DNA from 3 places in the Pseudoalteromonas sp. NCCP-2140 genome. Region 3 is predicted to be linked to each of the others. Evidence: predicted binding sites of a transcription regulator. Region 3 holds the regulator's gene; each other region holds the start of a gene.
What was found. Region 3 encodes sigma-54, which starts transcription at its own class of promoters, with help from an activator protein. Its sites were predicted from a motif close to GTTGGCACGNNNNTNGNNT; they were not measured.
Positions count from the first base shown of each region.

Region 1: the regulator sigma-54 is predicted to act here: its motif matches at 2,620-2,638, upstream of NFU46_RS07315 (EF-hand domain-containing protein).
Region 2: the regulator sigma-54 is predicted to act here: its motif matches at 3,266-3,284, upstream of NFU46_RS17735 (YggN family protein).

Region 1 is NZ_BRCZ01000003.1:142,488-150,089, reverse strand. It holds gene NFU46_RS07335 (amidohydrolase) at 1-1,458, opposite strand, end outside; gene NFU46_RS07330 (EF-hand domain-containing protein) at 1,552-1,785, opposite strand; gene NFU46_RS07325 (EF-hand domain-containing protein) at 1,790-2,023, opposite strand; gene NFU46_RS07320 (hypothetical protein) at 2,122-2,349, opposite strand; gene NFU46_RS07315 (EF-hand domain-containing protein) at 2,359-2,586, opposite strand; gene NFU46_RS07310 (HAMP domain-containing sensor histidine kinase) at 2,899-4,356, shown strand; gene NFU46_RS07305 (hypothetical protein) at 4,358-4,885, shown strand; gene NFU46_RS07300 (sigma 54-interacting transcriptional regulator) at 4,888-6,231, shown strand; gene NFU46_RS07295 (DUF1543 domain-containing protein) at 6,240-6,740, shown strand; gene NFU46_RS07290 (hypothetical protein) at 6,742-6,951, opposite strand; gene NFU46_RS07285 (hypothetical protein) at 7,002-7,172, opposite strand; gene pdsS (proteobacterial dedicated sortase system histidine kinase) at 7,286-7,602, opposite strand, start outside.
Region 2 is NZ_BRCZ01000012.1:18,435-26,036, reverse strand. It holds gene NFU46_RS17765 (cytochrome c) at 1-84, shown strand, start outside; gene NFU46_RS17760 (cytochrome b/b6 domain-containing protein) at 306-956, opposite strand; gene NFU46_RS17755 (AzlC family ABC transporter permease) at 1,094-1,801, shown strand; gene NFU46_RS17750 (AzlD domain-containing protein) at 1,798-2,097, shown strand; gene NFU46_RS17745 (glutathione peroxidase) at 2,205-2,687, shown strand; gene NFU46_RS17740 (PA3496 family putative envelope integrity protein) at 2,740-2,928, opposite strand; gene NFU46_RS17735 (YggN family protein) at 3,320-4,120, shown strand; gene NFU46_RS17730 (PLP-dependent aminotransferase family protein) at 4,187-5,629, opposite strand; gene NFU46_RS17725 (DMT family transporter) at 5,731-6,660, shown strand; gene NFU46_RS17720 (diacylglycerol kinase family protein) at 6,714-7,562, opposite strand.
Region 3 is NZ_BRCZ01000003.1:468,730-476,331, reverse strand. It holds gene ptsN (PTS IIA-like nitrogen regulatory protein PtsN) at 1-193, opposite strand, end outside; gene hpf (ribosome hibernation promoting factor) at 197-484, opposite strand; gene NFU46_RS08810 (RNA polymerase factor sigma-54) at 512-2,008, opposite strand; gene lptB (LPS export ABC transporter ATP-binding protein) at 2,116-2,841, opposite strand; gene lptA (lipopolysaccharide transport periplasmic protein LptA) at 2,838-3,359, opposite strand; gene lptC (LPS export ABC transporter periplasmic protein LptC) at 3,349-3,903, opposite strand; gene kdsC (3-deoxy-manno-octulosonate-8-phosphatase KdsC) at 3,900-4,451, opposite strand; gene NFU46_RS08785 (KpsF/GutQ family sugar-phosphate isomerase) at 4,455-5,426, opposite strand; gene NFU46_RS08780 (calcium/sodium antiporter) at 5,430-6,398, opposite strand; gene NFU46_RS08775 (ATP-binding cassette domain-containing protein) at 6,646-7,464, shown strand; gene mlaE (lipid asymmetry maintenance ABC transporter permease subunit MlaE) at 7,457-7,602, shown strand, end outside.

The DNA.
Region 1 (7,602 bases), 330 kb from region 3:
AAACGCACGCAAAGCTTCATCACGCGATAGCAGCTCTTGTGGTCGCCAGCCGCCTTCAGGAAGTTGATTATGATCCATCCGTGTAATGGCTGAATATAAGCCATCAAACGGATCAGCAAGCTCTACAGGAAAGTCAGAACCTGCTGCAATTACTGAGCCTTGCGCTAAAAAGGTTTTCCAAGCATACGCCCCTTCAAGTTGTTTTTCAGTTAGACGCTGCTCTGCCATATGCATATCAGAGGTTGCATGAACAGGCTGCATTGATGGAATAATTTTTAACGTTTTAAAACGAGGGATATCTTCAGGAGTCACAATTTGTGCATGTTCAATTCGGTTACGAAGTAAAATGCCACCGGTTTTTTTAAACACATTTTCATAGGCATCTAGCACAACATGATTGGCTTTATCACCAATGGCATGGGTGTTCGCACTAAAACCATGAGCAAAGCTTAAGTTGAATAGTTGCTCAAGTTTTTCTTGGGTTTCAAGCATTAAGCCGTGGTGATTTTTACGATCTGCGTATTCCTCGATGAGGGCTGCGCCTCGACTGCCTAAAGCACCATCTGCATACACTTTGACACTTCGAATCGACAGCATGTCATTCATGTCTTTATATTTGCCTGCTTTGAGCATGGTTTCTAGTTGAGGATCGGCAGCACTTAGCATGGCTACGATTCTGACAGGAAGGGACTTTTGCTCAGAGCGCTGCTTGTACACTTGCCACGTGTCGTAATCGATACCGGCATCATGGGTTGATGTAATACCCAAACTTAGTAGATGTTTACCTGCATTATCTAATGCCGTATTAATGCTGGCATGGCTTGCTTTTGGTACATGTTGGGTAACAAGCGTTTCGGCTTTATCAATGAATACCCCAGAAGGTAACCCTGAATCCAGCTTTAAAATTTCACCGCCGGCAGGAGAGGGAGTTTGTTTATCAATACCTGCAAGTTCCATGGCTTTTGAGTTAACCCATACAGCATGGCCATCAACGCGAGAAAGCACTACAGGTTTGTCTTTTACATATTTGTCTAAATCAGCTGCAGTTGGAAACTCACCGCCAGGCCATTGCTCTTGATTCCAACCGCGACCAATGATCCAACCTTGTTTATCTTTGGCAAACTCAGCCAGCATTTTGCCAACCTCATCTGCCGAGTGCGTATTTCTGACATCAAGTTGTGAAAGGTTATTACCTAAACCAATTACATGGCCGTGAGCATCGACTAAGCCAGGTAACAACGTGGCTTGCTTGCCGTCAATTGCGGTGGCGTCAGGGAAGCTATTTTTAATTGAGTCATTGCCTGTTTTTACGACTTTACCGTCTTTAAAAACCAGTGCAGAAAAGTGTTGGGTTTCGCCTTTGTAGGTAGGCGTGTAGCCATTTATATTATAAATAACAGTGGTGTTGGCAAAGCAGCTAAGTGAAGCTGTTGCTAGTAAGCTGATGATGAGTTTCATAATCTTCTAATAGTTTTTATTGATTTATGAAAACAGTATCAGAGTTGCAGTAAACTGCAACTCAGCAGCAAGTAAATAATTAATTGTAACGCTTTATTTGCTTGCGTAGACCTTAAATTCACTAAGCGATAATTTATTATCTTTATCGCTGTCATAGTTTTTGAAACGTGACCACAGAGCAGGGTCTCTCGCAGACTCTGAGCGAGTCAGGTAACCATCGTCATTACGATCAAGTTGTTTAAATTTTTCACCAATACTATCTGCAGCAAAACTCACTGTGCTAGTTACACAACATAAAATTAGGCTGGCAAAGGTTAATTTTGACATTACTTTAACTCTTGTTTGTTAAATAGTGTTTAAATTCAAGGAGCGAGATTTGTTGATCTTTATCTGTATCCCACTGCGCCATGCGTTTTTGCAAGTGCGGTTGCGATGACAGTTCCTGCACAGATAAAAAGCCATTTTTATCTTTATCAAGGTGATCAAATCGTTGTTTTACATCCAATGCTAAGCTATTGAAGCTTATAGTAATTAAGGTACATGAAGCAAGCCAGAAAATTCTCATAATTACTCTCCAAATAAAAGTGCTTGCCATAATTTAACTCCCAAAATTTAAATCCGTTTACACATTCCCTCTGGGATTATGGCAAGCACTTTAAGCCGTTAAGGTTTGAATTTTTCAAACTCTTGTTCAGACAGAACCTGATCGCCGTTTTCATCCAGATCGGCAAATTGCTTAAGTAGGTTATCGTGTTTGGTTGCTTCAGTTAATGAAATCTCGCCGTCGGCGTTTGTATCAAATTTAGCGAATCGAACATCCATTTGTGATGCTAAAACGGTAGCGCTGATAACTAAAAACATCAGCGAGAATGCAGCTAATAGTTGTTTCATTACAATCTCCTATTGAATAAACGACTGAAACTCAGAAAATGAAATTTGGCCATCTTGGTTACTATCAATTTGAGTAAAGTTGCCATGTAATAATGCATCTTCAGATGCTTCTGCTTCACTCAAAAAGCCATTACTGTCTTTATCAAGCTCGTTAAACGTTGTTTGCAAATCTAGTGCATAACTACTTACCGAGATGAGACTTATAAGCAGGGTGGCTACCAGGGCCTTTATTTTCATTTTGTGTCCTAAATAACTAATTTGCTTAGTACCAATCAAAATCAGTGCCAATATTAAAAGGTCCTAATTATCAATAGCTTATGGTTTTAATGTGGTTTTGAATGCGAAATAGTTACAGGGTGTTGTGTCTTTTTTGCAACGATTTTCAGGTGTTAAAACTTTATCCATTTTATTTCAATGAGTTAGCCTGTTGCCAAATAGCAACTTTGTATCGGTTTTTGGGTAAAAATCAGTACTTTTTAAGTTCGGATTCAGCGAGTGTCTAAGTTTGTTCACTAATAATCAGCATCTGAAATTATGTTGAGAGTGAATATGCAAAATACAGTAGCGATAAAAATAAAACAGTTACTCAATTGGCGACCGAGTCTTATTGGCCAGTTCGTCTGTAGCATTTTGCTGTCTTTACTACCGTTATCTTTGGTGGTGATTTTATTTTTAAATGCGCTTAATAAGCAGCTAGCGGTGACTCAAGAAATCGTCGGTGACAATTACGAAATCACTAAAGCATTTAATAACCTCAAACAAGACTTAAATAGCTTAGAAAGGGCAACTCGACAAAATTGGGTGCTTAAAAGTGAATCCCTCGATAGCTTGATTGCCAATAAGTGGCAATCTTCACTGCAAAGTATTGATGAGCTTATATTTTTAAGCCCAACCGCTGATTATGTCTCACAGTGGCGGCAACTGGCTGAGGTATTACGATTTGCACAACAGCACTTGTTGATAGAGCAAAAGCAAGACGGTGAGTTATTTGCTCCTGCCAGCAAGCTTATCAGTGAGCAAACAAATTGGCTCAAAGAGCAAAATGAATTACGCATCACAAAAAATCAGCAGCAATTAAAAGCACTTCAAACTTCATTCATTAATTGGTTAGTTGCGTTAATTCCACTCACGTTATTGGTCGGGGGCGGGTTTCTTTGGCGGATCAGCGGACGGCTCAGGGAGCTCACACATGTAATTGATAAACTTGGACAAGGCCATTGGCAGCAAAAAATTCAAGTTCGAGGTTCGTCAGAGCTAGTTGAATTAGGTAACAAACTAGAGTGGGTTCAAGCACAGCTACATATGCTTGAGCAGCAAAAAGATACATTTTTACGCCATGTGACACATGAATTAAAAACCCCCCTTGCTTCGATGGTTGAAGGCACAGACTTACTTGCAGATGAAATTGTTGGTCCAATCAATAGCGAGCAACAAGCCGTCCTTGAGCTAATAACGCAAAGTATGGTGCGGCTCAGAGCCATGATTGAAAGCTTATTGAGTTACAACGCTATTCGCACGAGTAAGCAAAGCCTAAGCGAGCTTAACTTTAACTTGATGATGAATAAAATTGAGCGTCATTTTGAGCACCGATTATCAGCGCGTGATTTATCCATTGTGTGGGTAAATGAATTACCAAATAAAGCCTTGTTTATCTCAATTGAGCTACTTGAAATGGTGCTCATTCAGTTGACTTCAAATGCGTTAAAGTTTTCGCCGGAACACGAGTCAGTGACAATAAAAGCAAGCTTAAAACAGGGGCAGTTAATTTTGAGTGTCAGCGACTTAGGATTGGGGATAGAAGATACTGAAAAAGCCGCTGTGTTTGGGGCTTTTTATCAAGGCAAGAATGCAAAACAACATACTGAAATGGGCAGCGGACTTGGTTTAACTATCGTTAAAGAAACAGTTGAACAATTAAACGGTAAGCTCTCTATTACAGATAATGAGCCACAAGGGTGTGTATTTACAGCCATTTTACCAATTCAATTAACCCAAGGAGTTAACTGATATGGGCTTAGCGAATAAAGCCAGTTTTATGCTTGTTATAGGCACGCTTTTTATAACAGGGTGCACGATCACGCAAAAGCATGTTGAGCCAAAGCAAGTAGAGCCGACAACAGGTGTGAAACCTCAAGGGCAACCTAATCCAAAGCCTCGGCCGAAAAGTGAGCCGCTATACCCGCCTGCAAGTACAGTCATTGCTTGGCATGCTGCTAAGTGTGGTGGCTTTAAAGCAAGCTCTGATAAAGCAAATTATGTTGGTGAAAATGAGCTAAAACGTCTGTTTGAGTCGATTTGTTTACTCGGTGCTTCTGAGCCAGAAAAAGCCCTTAATCAGCTTGAAAAAAGTGACCATGCTTTTTATTGGCCAGATGATATTAAGCAGTATCTTTGGTTACAAAAGCAATATTTACAACAGAATTTAGCGGCAAAACAAGCTAAGCAAGCGCTAAGTGATGAAATGGAAAAAACCTTATCGTCGCTTGCGACTATCGAACAACAACTTCTGCTACGTGAAGAAACCAAGGAGCAGTAACCATGAATGAAGTAACAAAACCACGGGTTTTATTAGTAGATGATGATGCGAGTTTATTAAAGTTACTAGCGATTAGAATTGAGTCTAAAGGCTATTTGGTTAGTACCGTTGAAAGTGGCATTGAGGCACTACAAACGCTAAAAAACCAAACCTATGATGCGGTGATCACCGACTTAAGGATGGATGAAATGGACGGCATGGCTCTACATCGCCAGTTACAAAGTCGTTATCCTTCAATGCCGGTGATTATGATGACAGCCCATGGTTCGATACCTGATGCCGTGGAAGCGACGAAGCAAGGTATATTTGCATTTATTACCAAACCGGTTGATAAAGATGAGCTGTTCGACAGCCTTGCTAAAGCTATCGAGATCCATGGTGTACACGGTGATGAAACACCTACACAAACGAATATTGTCACCCGTAGCGGTGCGATGTTGCATCTACTTGAGCAAGTTAAATTGCTTGGTCCAACGCAAGTGAATGTATTGATCTCCGGTGCCAGCGGCACAGGTAAAGAGCTGCTTGCACAAGCAATACATCAACACAGCCATGTTAGTGATGGGCCATTTGTGGCAATTAACTGCGGCGCAGTGCCGGGAGAGCTTTTAGAGTCTGAATTATTTGGGCATAAAAAAGGCGCATTTACAGGTGCAGTCAAAGACCATCAAGGTTTGTTTCAACAAGCACAAGGTGGTACCCTTTTTCTAGACGAAATTGGTGATATGCCGCTAAATTTACAAGTAAAACTGCTGAGGGTTTTACAAGAGAAAACCATTCGCCCTGTGGGCTTTCAAGAAGAGATCCCAATTGATGTGCGGGTGGTGTCGGCGACTCATAAGAATCTTCCTGAGGCAATCAATAATCAGCAGTTCCGTGAAGATTTATATTACCGATTAAACGTGGTGAACTTAAAATTGCCTCCGCTTTGTGAACGCCGAGAAGATATTAGTTTGCTAGCACAGCATTTTGCAGGTCTAATTGCTAAACGTATGGGGCAAGATCAAAAGCAGTTTGCCAATGATGCAATGCATGCTTTGGTTCGCTATGACTGGCCGGGTAATATCCGTCAATTACAAAATGTGATAGAGCAGGTAGTAGCCCTTACACCTGGTAAAGTGATTGCTGCTCAGTTAGTTGAGAGTGCATTAAATAGTAATGTTAGTATTGCTGAGCCACTTTCGTTAAATGATGCAAAAAAAGAATTTGAGCGAGATTATTTAATTAATACGCTGAAAATGTCAGCGGGTAATGTTGCCGAAGCCGCAAAGCTTGCGAAACGTAATCGCTCAGATTTTTATAAATTAATCAAAAAGCACAACATTAATGTTGAAAGCTTAATATAAGGAAAAACATGGCGCTTTTTTTAGTCTATCTGGGCGGTCGTATTCAAGGTTGCCACATTGAAATGCACGACGTTCGATTTGTCGTAGGTGATAACATTGAACAAACCTATTCAAAATTAAAAGCACAATGGGTGGGTGATAAAAGCAATGTGCACATGGATAGCTACATGCAAATTCAGCACATCGATGGCTATCAGGTCGAAGTGGTTGATACTGCGCATCACCAAGCCGAAAAACTATACTTTGTAAATTTAGGTGCTTACCGAGCTGATAGTCTTGCAGAGCAACATGATTTTGCATTGTACGTTGCGCGTAGCAGTGAAGAAGCAAAGCAACGCGCTAAAGAGTCTTTATTGGCGGGAATGACTCATCTTCATAAAGATGACTTACACGATGTAGACGATTGTTTTGCGATTGATTTGTTAGATAGCAACTTATCAATAAAATTAACGCCAAGCGGGCAAGCTCAAGCAATGAAGCCCGATTGGTTTGGCTATCACATTCTTTGATCTATTCTTGGTTATCGTTTTTACTGGCAACTTTAAAGGCGATGATCACTAATCCAAATAAGGCAAATGGCAGTGCAGCAAGTAAATACTCAACGGTATGGCTGTCTTGGTAGTTGGGCTGGAGTAGGAAGTGACCTGCAACACAAAGTAAAATAGCCACGAATAAAACGGGCAGTAAAATCAGTTCTTTTTTAGGTGAGTGTTTTTTCATTACAAGGCGTTATATTCCAAAGGTGCGCCATTGTAATGATCTCAGCTTACTCAGGTCAAATAAGTTGCTTTGTAGTTTGCTTTATATTGCGCTGTATCAACTTTTTTAGTGTCAGCTTTTACAGGCTGCTTTTTTGGAGCCGCTGGTTTATCGGTTGCTTCATTATAGCTAAACAGCCCCATAATGAACTCAATCTCTTCACGTTGTAATCCAGATCGCATGATGCCCTCCAAAGAATAATTTGCCTTTTGTATTACAAATATTACGTCCTGTAATCTGAATTATCGGTGAATACCCAGTCATTAAACTGTAATCATATGTAACGCAAATATGCTTATTTAATAGGCAGCTCCACAGTGAACACAACACCTGTGCCATCATCTAAATTTTCTGCCAATACTTTACCGTGATGGTAATCGCAAATAAGCCTTACAATATAAAGACCTAAACCCAAGTGGGGCTGCTGTTGATGTTGCTGACTTCTCACCGAGACCATTGAGTCGAAAATATGTTCAACTAAACCGTCAGGAAGCAAAGGCCCTTGGTTGCTAATTGTTAATAATGCACGCTGTTCTTGCTTGGTTAAGCTGACTGAAATTGTGCTTTGCGGGGTTTTAAACTCAAGTGCGTTGTTGATGAGCTTATCGAGTA
Region 2 (7,602 bases), on a different contig from region 3:
AGTGGCGATAAGAAAGTAATCGGCAAAGCATTTGGCGCTTGGGCTAAAGGCTGTAAAGATTGCCATAAGTCTTTCAAAGACTAGTTAAAAATTTGAACTAAAAAGGCGCTTATTAGCGCCTTTTTTAATGTCTTATACCAATTCGCTTAATTAAGTGGTCTATTTTGAGGCAATAGAACCTCGTTGATAGCAAGGCAAAAATTTCGTTATTTAGTTTGTTCTAAATCAGAAATTTTTAACGCAGGTAGCGACAGGTTTTATCCCTCAAAATGATTAAGTATTATTGCGGATTGGTATTAGATTACCTAGCCAAGCAAATAGCTGAGGGGCTCTGCACCCCAAGTCGTAAATAGCACCACTAAGCACACTGCAAAAATAACAAAAGCTATCAACGGTGATTTAGTAACAGGCTCAGTAACCGCAACTTGGTCGCTACTACCCGTTAGCATAGGTTTCACTAAGTTTTTTCCTTTAATGCGGTAAATCACAATCGCCAATACATGCAACACAATGGCATACAACAAAATGTCAAAGTTTAAATGATGTAACCAACCGGCAAACTCTACGGTATCTGAGGATACATGCTCGACTAGTGGACCATCCGTTAATATATCGTCACTAGTCATTAAGCCAGAGGTTAGCTGTACAATAAGTAACGCAAAAAAGGCTATCACCATATAACTACCCGCCGCGCCGTGACCCGCCTTATGTTCATTGCTTGTAAACGATTTAATTGCGGCGATTGGTGAATGAATCAGTGCAGACAGCTTTGCCGTTTTACTACCAATAAGGCCCCAAACAAGGCGTGTAATAATAAGCGCTAGAGTGAAGTAGCCTGCAGCAAAGTGCAGCTCCAACATACCTTCTTCAGCACTAAAATAGAGGGTTGCGATGGCCGCAACTAATAACCAATGGAAGCTTCTTATAAAGCCATCCCATACTTTAACTTTTGACATTGTAACTTTCCCTTTAAAAGACGCTAATGATTTCAGCAACAGGCTCGGCTATACATTATTGCAAACTTCAGTTATTTTGACACACCTCTATTTCAGCTGTTTTGATCTGAGCCATAACAACAAACATGAGCGATAAGATGCATAAATCAACAATAAGAGCCTTGCTAAAAGGATTTTTCGACATGCTCCCCTTATGCCTTGCGGTGTTACCTTGGGGAATTCTATGTGGCTCGTTAGCAGTTCAAAATGGTTTCACTGCTTTAGAAACACAAGCTATGTCGTTGTTGGTATTTGCAGGCTCAGCACAGCTCGTTGCGATTGAATTAATGGCAGGCAATACGCCGCTTTTAACTATTTTATTTACCACACTCATTATTAGCTCACGGCACTTTTTATATGGTTTAGCTATTCGCCACAAAGTCATTGACCAACCCTTTCGTTGGCGACTGCCAGTGAGTTTTGTACTGACGGATGAATTATTTGCTTTTTCGCATCATCACAAAGCCTACCGCACAAAAGTTCGCCTTATTTACGCACTCAGTGCCGGCTTTAGTTTTTATATTGCCTGGAATATCTGGACCTTACTAGGTATTGTCGCAGGAAGCCTCCTTCCCGATTTAACACACCTTGGCCTTGATTTTGCCATCGCTGCCACGTTTATTGCTTTAGTTATTCCGGGTGTAAAGAACCTTGCGACACTGGCTACAGTGATCACCGCAGGCGTTGTAGCAACACTATTAAAAAGTCAGGGCTTTCAACTTTGGCTTGTCACCGCGGCTCTTATCGCTATGACAGTGGGCTACCTAATTAGTCGCTTGCAAGCAAAAGAGGAGCATACACAATGATGACCACCATTTTATTAATGGCGTGTATCACCTTCTTCACACGTTACTTATTTTTGCACCGCGCATTACCGTTTAAAGTCGGCCCGAAAATGCAGCAATTTTTAAGTTTTAGCGCCCCTGCCGTACTCACCGCAATTTGGGTGCCCATTGTGTTTATTAATGACGAAGGGATAAATCTAGATTGGCAAAACCCTTACCTAAGTGCTGCTGTTGTGTCTGTTATCGTGGCCTATAAAACACATAACATATACTACACAACACTGGCAGGAATGGGATTATTTATAATTTTAAGTTAGCTGCGATACTTAACGCCAAGTAAGAAAAACCGCTGATTAAAATTCACCCTTTTAGAAAAACTCCAAGCAAGTTAGAATCAATGCAACAATAATAAAAAGTTATCATTATGAGCGAATTTCACCAACTTTCTGCCACCAGCCTACAAGGCCAAACCGTTGACTTTTCTGATTTTGAAAACAAGGTCGTACTTGTTGTAAATACAGCAAGTAAATGCGGTTTCACTCCACAATATGAAGGCTTACAAGCACTGCATGAAAAGTATCATGAGCAAGGCTTAGTAATAATTGGTTTTCCATGTAACCAGTTTGGCAAACAAGAACCAGGTGATGCAAAAGAAATTAAAGAAGGCTGCCTTATTAACTATGGCGTTAGCTTTTTAATGATGAGCAAAGTCGATGTGAATGGCGAACATGCTCACCCTGTTTTTAGATACCTAAAATCAGAATTACCGGGGTTTATCACCCGCAAAATAAAATGGAACTTCACCAAATTTTTAATTGGTAAAGATGGCAAGGCAATTAAGCGCTATGCGCCACTGACAAAACCTGAACAGCTAGAGTCAGACATCGCAGCAGCACTGGGAAAATAACAAAGTCTAAAAGCAATAAAGAGGCAAATTGCCTCTTTATCTAAATTTATGCTTAGTCGTTCAAGTACTCGTCAAAGTCGTCATCGCCTAAGTTTCTGCGCAAGCGTTTTTGTTCAAGATAGTCTTCCAACTTCTTCTTTACGCGTTGCTTTTTCTTGTCGTGTTGATTACGCCCGACCATTTCGTACTCGTCTTCAACAAAATCGTCATCTAGCGCGTCATAACTAAATGTCTTACCCACAACCCACTCCATAAAGTGTTTGAGACCAATTCTTGAGATTAAAATTTGCTCGATGAATTGGCAAAGATTAAAAAGCTCAGTAGTAATTTAGTATCTAAAAAACCACCAAAATAAAGCCATACACCCATGCTAAATAGGTCATATGTCAATATTGTGAATAAATAGCGCTAAATTTGATTTCTGAAAAGTGAGAGTTTTTTATCGTTTCGATAAAAGTCATTTATGCATGTGTATTTTTTAGTTAATTTAACTAAAAAATGGTTAAAAAGTTATTCCCCGCAATTTTTAAGAAAGCCTCAAAACACATCAAGATATTGAATTAATTGAACTTATAAATTTTGGCATTCAATTTGATTATGTATTTGTGTCATTTCAAACAGGAAAGAAAAAAATGAAAAAGTTATTGTTAGTAAGTTCTTTATTTATCGCTACCGGCGCAATGGCTCATAACGATAATGATACAAATATTTCATTCAGCGGTGAGCAGTGTGATGTTGAATTTATAAATGATGTACGCATCACACCAAGCGAGTTAGAAGTATACACAGCCGATAATCGCACTATGAAAATCATCGATCAACACACTTTATATATCGATGGTCAAAGCGTGTCGCTTGATGCTTCACAACAGCAAGCAATTGCAGATTACTCAGACAGCTTACGCAGCCAACTTCCTGAAGTAGCAAATATCGCACTTGATGGTGTAAAAATAGCTGGTGTAGCCATCGAAGAAGTATCAAATGCTTTCAATATTGATGGCCTAAGCGACATTTCAGAATTAATGGACGATATCAGCGTAGAAGTACAAAACGCTTTCTATCAGCAAGGTGCGTTCACCATGGGTCAGCAAAATTTCGAAAAATTTGGCCAAAACTTTGAAGACCAATTCGATGAGCAAATCGAATCGGCTGTCGAGTCAGCCATGATGCAATCGATGGGCAGTATTTTAGTGGCGCTAGGCTCTGAACTTTTAGGTTCAGGTGGCGACATGGATGAGTTTGAGCAACGTATGGAAAACATGGGCGCACAAATCGAAGCGCGTGTAGAAACACAGGCAGCTCAACTTGAAGAGCGTGCAGATGCATTATGCGGCAGCTTTGCTGATATCGCTCATAAAGAGCAAGAGCTAGTGGTTCTAGTACCAGAGCTAAAAGAGTATCAACTATTTACTTTCAAACAGAATGCAGAGTAATTGACTAATTAACATCCCTGAACCAAAACACTTGGTCCTTTCGCGCAGAGCTTGCTCTGCGCTTTTTTATTTTTTGGCCAGCACAGTCAGCTGCGATAACGTTTTAATCGCCTGCTCTAAGTTTTCAGACCAAGGCAAGCCATAACTTAAACGAAAACAGCTACGGTATTTTTTACCCGCTGAGAATATCAACCCTGGAGTAATACTGATCCCCGCCTCAAGTGCCAAATGGAATAACTTTACCGCATCATATTGGCTACCAAGGTCAACCCAGATAACACAGCCCCCTTGCGGGTTACTTATACGCGCACAACTTGGCATATATTGCTGCAGGCACCAAATCATACGCTCTTTGTTGGTACTTAAGCGCTGTCTAAGCAAACGAATGTTACGGTCGTACTCACCGCTAGCTATAAACTCATACAAGGTCCACTGGTTTATAAGTGGCGCGGAGCAACTAAGCGCGCGTTTGTGTCGTCTTGCTTGTTCAGCAAACTTACCGGCAATGATCCAACCTATGCGATAACTGGGAGCAGCTGTTTTTGAAAACGACGCGCAGGTGATCACTAAGCCCTTTTTTGAATAAGCTTGTGCAGGAGTGGCACGCTTAGCTGTAAAATGTAAGTCGCCATAAACATCATCCTCAATAAGCACCACGTCACGCTGCTCTAAAAGTGCCACTAATTGCTCACGCTTGGCATCAGGCATAAAACTGCCAACAGGGTTATTTAATGAGGTTGAAAACACACAGGCTTTTATATCATGTTCATCGAGTGCTTGAGCCAAGTCATCTAGCCATATTCCTTCATCAGGACACAGCGGTATTTCCAGTGCCTTTAAACCTAAGCTTTCAATTAATTCGATAATGCCAAAATAACAAGGCGACTCGATAGCAATAACATCACCGGGTTTAGCGACACACTTAAGGGCAATCGCCAACGCTTCTTGAGCACCATTGGTGATCACTAATTCATCGCTATCAACCCCAATGCCAAAATCCAGATAGCGATGAATGAGTTGTTTTTTAAGTGGTGCAAAGCCATCCATCGGCCCGTAGTTAATTGCCGATGCGCCCGCTAATGTCATTACTCGGCGCATTGTTCGTGCCAGTGCTTTATCTGTAGGTGCAGCGGCTACAGGGTTGGCGATACCAAATGGCACCACATTAGCTTTATGGATAGCGCTGTAGACTTGCTCAATCAAGCCTTGCTTATTGACTGTGGTCGGCTCTCGACTGAGCCTAACTCGCTTTGGTCGTGACTGATTTAACTGTGAAGACTTTAAAAAGTACCCTGACTTTTCTCTTGCTTCAATCAATCCTTGCCCTTCAAGTAATTGATACGCTTGTTTTACAGTAGGAATACTGATGTTGAGCTTGTCTGCCATTTTTCTGAGCGAAGGTAACTTTTCACCCGGTAATAACGAGCCTTGCAAGCAAAGATCTCTAACTAGATGAATAACTTGTTGATATAAGAACTCACTGTTACTACGACTGATAACTTGTGACATAGCCCACCAAACTGTATAGGTTGCATTTCTAGTTTTCTGTATATGTTAAGTATACAGAAGCGAACTAAAATGAACATACTTTCAATTTTTAGGTACTAACTATGAAAAGCGCCACTCTCTACCTTGCTACAGTATTGATCTGGGGATCGACTTGGCTAGCTATTGAGTTTCAACTGGGTGATGTCGCTGTTGAGGTCTCTTTATTTTATCGCTTTGCCATTGCAGCCATTTTAATGTGGGCCTTTGTGCTGGTAAAAAAACTCCCTATGCAATATTCACTGTGTGATCACGGATTTTTTGCATTATTGGCTTTATTTAACTTTGGTTTAAATTATTTAGTGCTGTATTGGGCGCAGAACTATCTCACCTCAGCAATGGCCTCAATTGCCTTTTCGATGTTGCTATTAATGAACATTATTAACACCCGCTTGTTCTTCGCCAAACCAATTGCAAAACGAATTTACTTTGGCGCACTACTTGGCGTAATGGGTATTGCCAGCTTGTTTTGGCCACAAATTCAGCAATTCGACTTGAGTAATGGTGCGTTGGTCGGGTTACTACTTGCGCTGTCTGGGACCTTTGTGGCTTCATTAGGAAATATGGTCAGTGTTCGAAACTCTCAGCGTAATATTGGCGTACTTCAGGGCAATGCCTGGGGCATGTTATACAGCGCTTTAGGACTAGCTGCTTATGTTTTAGTAAGCGACGTTGAGCTGACATTGAATGCCCCAACCAGCTATTGGGTATCGCTCTTCTATTTAGCAGTATTTGGTACCGTAATCGCATTTGCTTGTTACTTCGCGCTACTTAAAAATATCGGCCCTGAGCGAGCAAGCTATGTAATCGTATTGTTCCCGCTGGTTGCAGTGGTCTTAAGCACCTTATTTGAAGGATTCGAATGGCAAGCGAATACCTTTATGGGATTTAGCTTGGTGTTATTCGGAAATGCTATCGTGCTAACTCCAACTCGACAAATTAAAGCATTTTTTGCTGCACGTAACCTACAGCAAAAAAGCTCCATCCCCAGTTAGAAGTGACTATGTCACCTCTAACACCAAGCGCCGGCAAATTTGCCGGCGCTTTTTTATGGCATATGAAAACGAAGTGCTTGTTTGTGTATCTTAATCTTAGCCGGAGTAAAACCAACAAGCTCACCATCGGCTTCTATAGCCAACCCTTTCGTGGTGACCTCAGCAGTAGTTAACCGAGCATATTCTAGCGCTTGCAAACCATGATGCTTTACGAGTAGTAAATACAAAAAGCTGATCAGGTTTTTCAACAAACCGCCAGCTGGCATACAGTAGCAATCAAGCTGACCATCATTTAACTTTGCCCGAGGGGCAATCTTTAAGCCACCACCAAAGTAATGATGATTAGCAAAAATCGTCGCTAAATTACTGTAGCTGAGTGCTTTACCATTAAACTCACCCTGAAGTGACTGTGCCTTAAATGAAAATAGCTGCTTGATGCCCTGCCAAGTGTAGCCAAACGAGCTAAAACTTCCGGCTTTGTTTAGTTGAGTCACGACTTCAGCGTCAAAACCTATTCCCGCCACATTAATAAAATAGCGCTGATTGATTTGTCCAACATCGATTAACTCAGTACGGCTATTAAAAACAGCGTCATACCAAGCCTGTTGTTTACATGCAAAGCCGCGAGCAAAATCATTTCCTGTGCCTGCCGGAATTAACGCGATAGAACAACGACTCATCATTAATGCATTAACAGCTAAATGCAGCGTCCCATCACCACCAATCACCACAACTTGAGTTTGGTTTTTAGCCAAAAGCGCTATATCAGCGCAATCATTCTCAAACTTGCCTGTGGTTAAATACAATTTAGGCTCAATCTGTCTTTTTTTACATTCTTTTAGTAGCCAATCAACACTGTTTTTATGATTTTTTTTGTCACTTGGCTTTATTATTATCAACATCAACGGTTACTTCTTTTCTTGCATGGCAAAAACACCACAC
Region 3 (7,602 bases):
TAGCAATACCTCGGCCAATGCCGGTGCTACCTAGTTTTTCTCGGTTGAGTAAAGCATCTAGGATATCTTGTTGCGATAAATGAGGAAGCTGCTGGTGGGCCAGTTCGCTGATATATTCAAGAATTCTTTTTTTGCTATTAAAAAGGACCGCAGCTTTGCTGCAGTCCTGGTTAGTAAGTGAACTTAGTTTCATAATTTAATGTCGAGCTAATTTCTCTTTGTGTTTAATGACTTGGCGATCAAGTTTATCGATCAGTGAGTCAATGGCTGCGTACATATCTTGATGTTCTGTAGAAGCGAACAATTCGCCTCCGTTTACATGTAAAGTTGCTTCTGCTTTTTGGCTTAATTTTTCTACATCTAGAATGACATGAACATTATTAATATGGTCAAAATGCCTTTCTAGTTTTGCAAACTTGGTGTTTACATAGTCTCTTAATGAATCTGTGATTTCTACATGACGACCAGTTAAATTTAGTTGCATAAGCATTTTTCCTTCTATGTAAAACGTCTAAATCAGACTCTTACGCTGATTAGACGGAGGTATTGCTAGAGACTCACGATATTTTGCAATTGTACGTCTAGCTACTTTAATTCCTTGCTCAGCCAATATATCTGCAATTTTGCTATCACTCAATGGTTTAGCTGAGTTTTCTGCAGCGACTAACTTCTTGATTAAAGCGCGTATTGCTGTAGAAGAACACTCACCACCATTTTCGGTGCTGACATGGCTTGAGAAGAAATATTTCAACTCAAAAATACCCCGTGGGGTATGCATATATTTTTGCGTTGTTACCCGTGAAATCGTCGATTCATGCATTTCGACCATTTCAGCAACATCATTTAGCACCATCGGCTTCATTGCTTCAGGGCCATGCTCAAAGAAAGCTTGTTGTTGTTGAACGATACAGTTGGTCACTTTTAATAGCGTATCGTTACGGCTTTCTAAGCTTTTAATAAACCACTTAGCTTCTTGTAAGTGAGAGCGAATAAATTGGCTGTCGCTACTTGATTTTACAGAGCGAGACATCGCCGCATATTGGCTGTTCACTCTAATCTTTGGCATACAGTCTGGGTTTAACTCGACTACCCAGCGACCTTTTACTTTTTTTACTGATACATCAGGTATGACGTACTCAGACTCTTCGCGCACTATGCTATCCGCAGGCTTAGGATTTAAGCTGTGGATGAGCGTCATCACTTCTTTAAGCTCGTTTTCTTTAAGCTTAGTCTTTTTCATCAAAGTTCGATAGTCGCGACTCGCTAATAATTCGATATGCTCAGATAAAACCATTTTAGTTTCAGCTAAATATGGCGTATTAGCATCGAATTGGCGTAACTGAATGCACAGACATTCTTGTAAACTGCGTGCGCCAATACCCACAGGATCAAATAACTGAATTCTTTTTAAGACCGCTTCGACTTCATCAAGTTCGATTTCTTCTTCATCGTTATTTTGATTAAAGCTTTCGACTATATCTTCACAGCTTACCGTTAAAATACCTGAGTCATCGATAGCTTCTACAATTGCCACAGCAATCGCTTCATCAGTAGGGCTAAATGGCGTGAGCTGTAATTGCCACATTAGGTATTCATGAAGGGTTTCGGTTGATGCTCCCTGATAGATAGATTCATCTTCAGGCATTGGCCCTGACGATGTTGAAGGGGCGGCACTCATGTACTCATCCCACGTGACGTCCATTGCTAAGTCATCGCTTACGGTGTCTTTATTGAGAGCATCACTACTTTCTTGCTCGTACTCGCTAGGTGCTTCTTCGGCAGACGCGCTGACTTGCACATCGTCAGGCTCCGCTTTTTGCTCATTCTTGCCGGTGCTTTCTTCATTGTAATCCGCTTCTTCCACTTCAAGCAGGGGATTACTATCAAGCGCTTCTTGAATTTCTTGCTGGAGATCCAATGTACTGAGCTGCAACAAACGAATCGCTTGTTGCAGTTGTGGAGTCATTGTAAGTTGCTGGCCCATGCGCAGCTGTAATGATTGCCTCATGTATCCCTAACAATCCTTTTTAAGTTATCGATAACTGTATAAACACAGTTATCGATTTATTGTCATTGTTATAAGTCTAGCAGATGCTCTAGTCGCTGGCGTAATGGTTACAGCCTGAATTGCTCGCCTAGATATACATCGCGTACAGTTTGGTCTGCTAATACGTGCTCAGGTGTGCCTGATGCAATTAGCTCCCCATGAGAAACAATGTAGGCTTTTTCACAAACATCAAGGGTTTCTCGAACATTATGGTCAGTAATTAGTACACCGATACCACGATTTTTTAGGTGCTCAATAATTTTCTTTATATCTAACACTGAAATTGGATCAACACCAGCAAAAGGCTCATCTAAAAGGATAAATTTAGGATTAGCGGCTAATGCGCGAGCAATTTCTACACGGCGTCGCTCACCACCTGACAGCGCCATACCTTGGCTGTCACGAATGTGTTGAATACTAAACTCATCGAGTAAGCTATTGAGTGTTTCTTCGCGGGTGGTTTTATTTAGATCTTTACGAGTTTCTAAAATGGCCATCAAGTTTTGGTAAACCGTCAACTTTCGAAAAATTGACGATTCTTGTGGCAGATAGCCAATACCTAAACGCGCACGGCTATGCATTGGTAAAAGGGTGATATCGTTATCATCAATACTGATTTTACCTTTGTCGCTAGGTACTAGGCCTACAATCATATAGAAGGTCGTTGTTTTACCTGCGCCATTTGGACCAAGCAAGCCAACAATACTGCCAGCTTCAACTTCAAGACCGACATTTTTAACCACTTGGCGGCCTTTGTAGCTTTTAGCTAAAAGCTCTGCTTTTAATGTGCTCATGGTTGGCCTTTATTATCTTTTTTATTTTCAACAGGCACTAAAATAGTGTGTACACGATCTGTTGAGTTTTCGTCTTTTTCAGCACTGATCAGCTGCTGTGCCATATCATAGGTAATGCTTTTTGCTGTTACTTTTTGACCTGCTTGAGTAACTTCAGCTTCACCATTTAAGGTTAAGAAGCGTTTTGCAACATCATAACGAACTTCTTCTGCGCTAGCGCTCATTACGGTGCCATCAGCTTGCTTTTCTTCGAAGTAAGCAGGCTTACCTGTGGCAATAATCAACTCTACTGTACCTTCGGTATCACCGCCGTGTGCTTCAAGGCGCTCTGCGGTAATACGACGATTACCATGCACGATCTCTACGTTACCTTCAAATATGCCAACGCCATCTTTTAGTTTACCTACTTGGCGATCTGAGCTAATGCTAATTTGAGCGCCAGTTTGCTCGGCAGCTGCGCCCGAAAAGGCAATCAATAAGCTTGGGATCAGGAGTAATTTCTTCAGTTTATTGGTCATAGTATATGGTTCGTGTATGGTTAGTTAACTCAACAATTTCGGTTTTTAAATCGGCTTTTAAGCCTTTCCCGGTAATCTTTAAATTCGGTCCTGTTAGTGTCACAGGTTGCTTAGAAAACATGGTCATTTTATCAATGTCGACATTAATGTTTTCTGCTTTTATATCTTCAATCATGCCGTTGTGGGTTAAGTTTTTAGCAACTACATCCCCTTCAAAAATCAGCTGATCGTTTTCGTACAATGTGGCTTCTTTGGCTTTTACTTGCCAAACCTGCTGGTCGCCATAAATAGTAAAAATAGGTTGCTCAAAAAAGGTAAACCCTAATTGTTGATACAACTCCATTTTAGCAGCAGCCACTTTATGACTAATTTTGCCTTGCTCGTCATACGCTGTTTGCTTTAACGCCACTGCGGTGTAATCAGGTGTTGCGATGATCTCGTCTTCACTAGTTATTGTGTCTGTTGATTGGTTAAAGTACGGGTACCATAACCACACCATGCAACAAACAAAAACAATACTCAGTAAAATACGGGCTATATTCATGCGCTGGTTCCATCGCTAGTTAACGGCTTACCGTTTTCTAACATCAGTAAATCAGTTAATTCACGCACAGCTCCAAAGCCACCTGGTAATAATGTGGTGTAATGAGCCAGCTTTTTAATCAGTGGGTGTGCGTCGTTTACAGCAATGGCAAACCCTACTTTTTCCATTACTGGTAAGTCTGGACCATCATCACCAATATAGGCAATTTGTTCATCAGTCAGCCCCAGTTTATCTTTTAACTCTTGATAAGCAATCAGCTTATCTTCTTGTCCCTGATAAATGTGCTGAACTGTTAGGCTAGTCATTCGCTGCTGAACTATTTGTGAATGGCGGCCAGTAATCACTGCCACTTCAAAGCCACTATTAATGAGCGCTTTAATACCAAAGCCATCTTTAGTATTAAATGCTTTAAGCTCTTCGCCATCATTACCTAAATAAATTCGGCCATCAGAAAAAACGCCATCTATATCACAGATTAGCAATTTTACTTTTTGTGCGCGCTGACTCACATCAGGGCTAAGAGGCTGGTATAGCTCGGCGAATGTCATTGCTTAAAGAACTCCTGCTTTTAATAGGTCTTGCATATTAAGGGCACCAATTGGCGTATTACTTTGATCTACCACAATTAAACCATTGATACGTTTACGTTCCATAATATTTAAAGCTTCAGCTGCAAGCATATCAGGGCGAGCAGTTGTACATGAACGGGTCATTACTTGGCTAATTGCCGTATTATGGATATCGATGCGCTGTTCTAAAATACGGCGTAAGTCACCATCAGTGAATAATCCGGCTAACTTTTCATCTGCACCAATCACCGCGGTCATACCAAGGCCCTTGGCTGACATTTCGATTAGTGCGTCTTTAATGCTTTGGGTTTCGCTAACGATTGGCGTGGCGTCGCCTGCGTGCATCACATCATCTAATGTAAGTAATAAACGTTTACCTAAGCTGCCACCCGGGTGCGAAAGCGCAAAATCATCGGCTGTGAAACCACGGGTTTCAAGTAACGCAACCGCCATTGCATCACCCATAACCAAGGTCGCTGTGGTACTTGCAGTTGGCGCAAGGCCTAATGGACATGCCTCTTGGCTTACTTTAATGCACACATGTACATCAGACAGTTTGGCCATGGTTGAGTCTGGGTTGCCTGTTAGTGAAATCATTTTTGCGCCAATGCGCTTGATAACAGGGATAATGCTAAGTACTTCGCTGGTTTCGCCTGAGTTCGAAATACACATCACCACATCATCACGGGTGATCATGCCTAAATCACCGTGGCTTGCTTCGCCAGGATGAACAAAAAATGCCGGTGTGCCAGTACTTGCAAGGGTCGCCGCAATTTTATTACCAACGTGGCCAGACTTGCCCATACCAATCACAATAATACGACCTGTACATTGGAACATTAATTGGCAAGCGTTATCGAAATCTTGATTTATATATTGCTCAATTTCTTGTAAAGCTTGTGCTTCAATTTCGAGTACGCGCTTACCCTGCGCGATAAAGCTAGGTTGTGTCATTAATTATCCTACTTGGCTGAAAATATAGCCCTGATATGCAATAAATGCGACTAACAAGAAGCCACCTTCTACTCTATTGATACGACGAGCACCTTTAAAGTTCAATGACATGGCAATCAATACAATCGTTGCTGCAATCATGATAAGTGCATCGCGGTTTGCCGCAGAAGGATCAATAATTGATGGGTTGATAATGCCCGCAAGTGGTAATACGGCGAGTAAATTGAAAATGTTTGAGCCAACGATATTACCAAGCGCTAAATCGTCTTCGTTTTTTAATACCCCTGCAATACAGGCTGCCAGCTCTGGTAAGCTGGTACCAATAGCAATAATGGTTAAGCCTATTACAAGGTCTGATAGACCAAAATATTTTGCGATATCAACGGCTGATTCAACTAAAAAGTGTGAACTGACTGGTAATAAAATCATGCCGATTATTAACCAAAACACGGCTGATTTGGTACTGACATCGTTCGGAACATCTTCACATGCTTCGCTGACGAATGGGTCATCTTGGTTTTTAGCGCGCAGAGAAACAATAACTAAACCACCAATAAACACAGCAAAAGCAATCATCAAGGCAATGCCTTCAGCGAACGAAAAATAGTTATCTGAGAACACATACCAAGCGGCTACTGAGATTAACAATACCAGCGGCATTTCGCGTTTAAGTGTCATTGAAGATACTGAAAGAGGGCGTAGTAAAGCTGTGACACCAAGTACAAGTAAGATATTAGTAATGTTAGAGCCGACCGCATTACCTACCGCAGTATCTGTTTTATCAGCAAGTGCTGCCGATGCTGATACCATCATTTCAGGGGCTGAAGAGCCCATAGCAACAACGGTTAAACCAATGATTAGGGTGGGGATCCCCATATTTTTCGCGAGTGCAGCCGCCCCATAAACAAACCGATCGGCACTCCAAACGAGTGCAGCAAAACCAATAATTAAAATGACAAAAGAAGTCACCATTGTGATACGCCAACATTACTTATACAGATGACTGCAAATAGTAACAAAAGCGAACCTGAAAGTATAAGTAAAAGAATGGGCTGGCGAGCATAAAGCGTCTTAGCAAGGAAACTAAATTTCAGGTGTCGTTAAGCTCTTTGCAGCTAGCTTTAGAATTTATTGATAGAAAATATTACAAAATTTTACGATTTGTTTTTTCCATCTTGACTAAAAAACCCTTAAAATGGCAAAACTAGTGAAAAACGTTATGGAGAGCGACTTGTCGCAATCAATAGTAGAAATCAAGGATGTAACCTTTTCACGGGGCGATAGAATCATATATAAAAATATGAGTTTTAAAATTCCGAAAGGCAAGATTACCGCTATCATGGGACCAAGCGGCATTGGTAAAACCACCATGTTGCGCTTAATTGGCGGTCAGCTTAAACCTGATTCTGGTGACATTTTATTTGAAGGCAACAGCATTCCTGGCATGACTCGCAAGGAACTTTATGCTGCCCGCACCAAAATGAGTATGCTGTTTCAAAGTGGCGCTTTATTTACCGATATGTCAGTGTTTGACAATATCGCCTTTCCTTTGCGTGAGCATACTCAACTCAGCGAAGATTTAATTCGTCTTGTCGTTTTAATGAAATTACAAGCTGTCGGCTTACGTGGCGCACAAGACTTAATGCCGTCTGAGCTTTCTGGTGGTATGGCTCGCCGTGCTGCTTTAGCGCGTTCAATTGCTCTTGATCCAGAGCTTATCATGTACGATGAGCCATTTGCTGGCCAAGATCCTATCTCTATGGGTGTGTTAGTTAAGCTAATAAAGTCACTGAATGAGGTGCTAGGTTTATCATCACTGATTGTGACCCATGATGTAACAGAGGTTATGAGCATTGCTGATCACGTGATCATTATTGCTGATCAAGGGGTGATAGGCGAAGGTTCACCAGAGCAAATGCAAAACCATGAATCTGAACTTGTACAACAGTTCTTAAATGGTTTATCGGATGGCCCAGTACCATTCCATTTCCCAGCTCCTGCGTATGATGATGAATTACTAGGAGTGCATAATGCTTGATCTATTCCAGAAGTTAGGTCACAAAACATTAGGGCGCTTTGCAGCGCTTGGCCGTTCTACTCAGATGTTGTTTGGTGCACTCGTTAATGTGCCGAACTTCAAAAAAGGCACGCCTTTACTTGTTCGCCAATTATATAT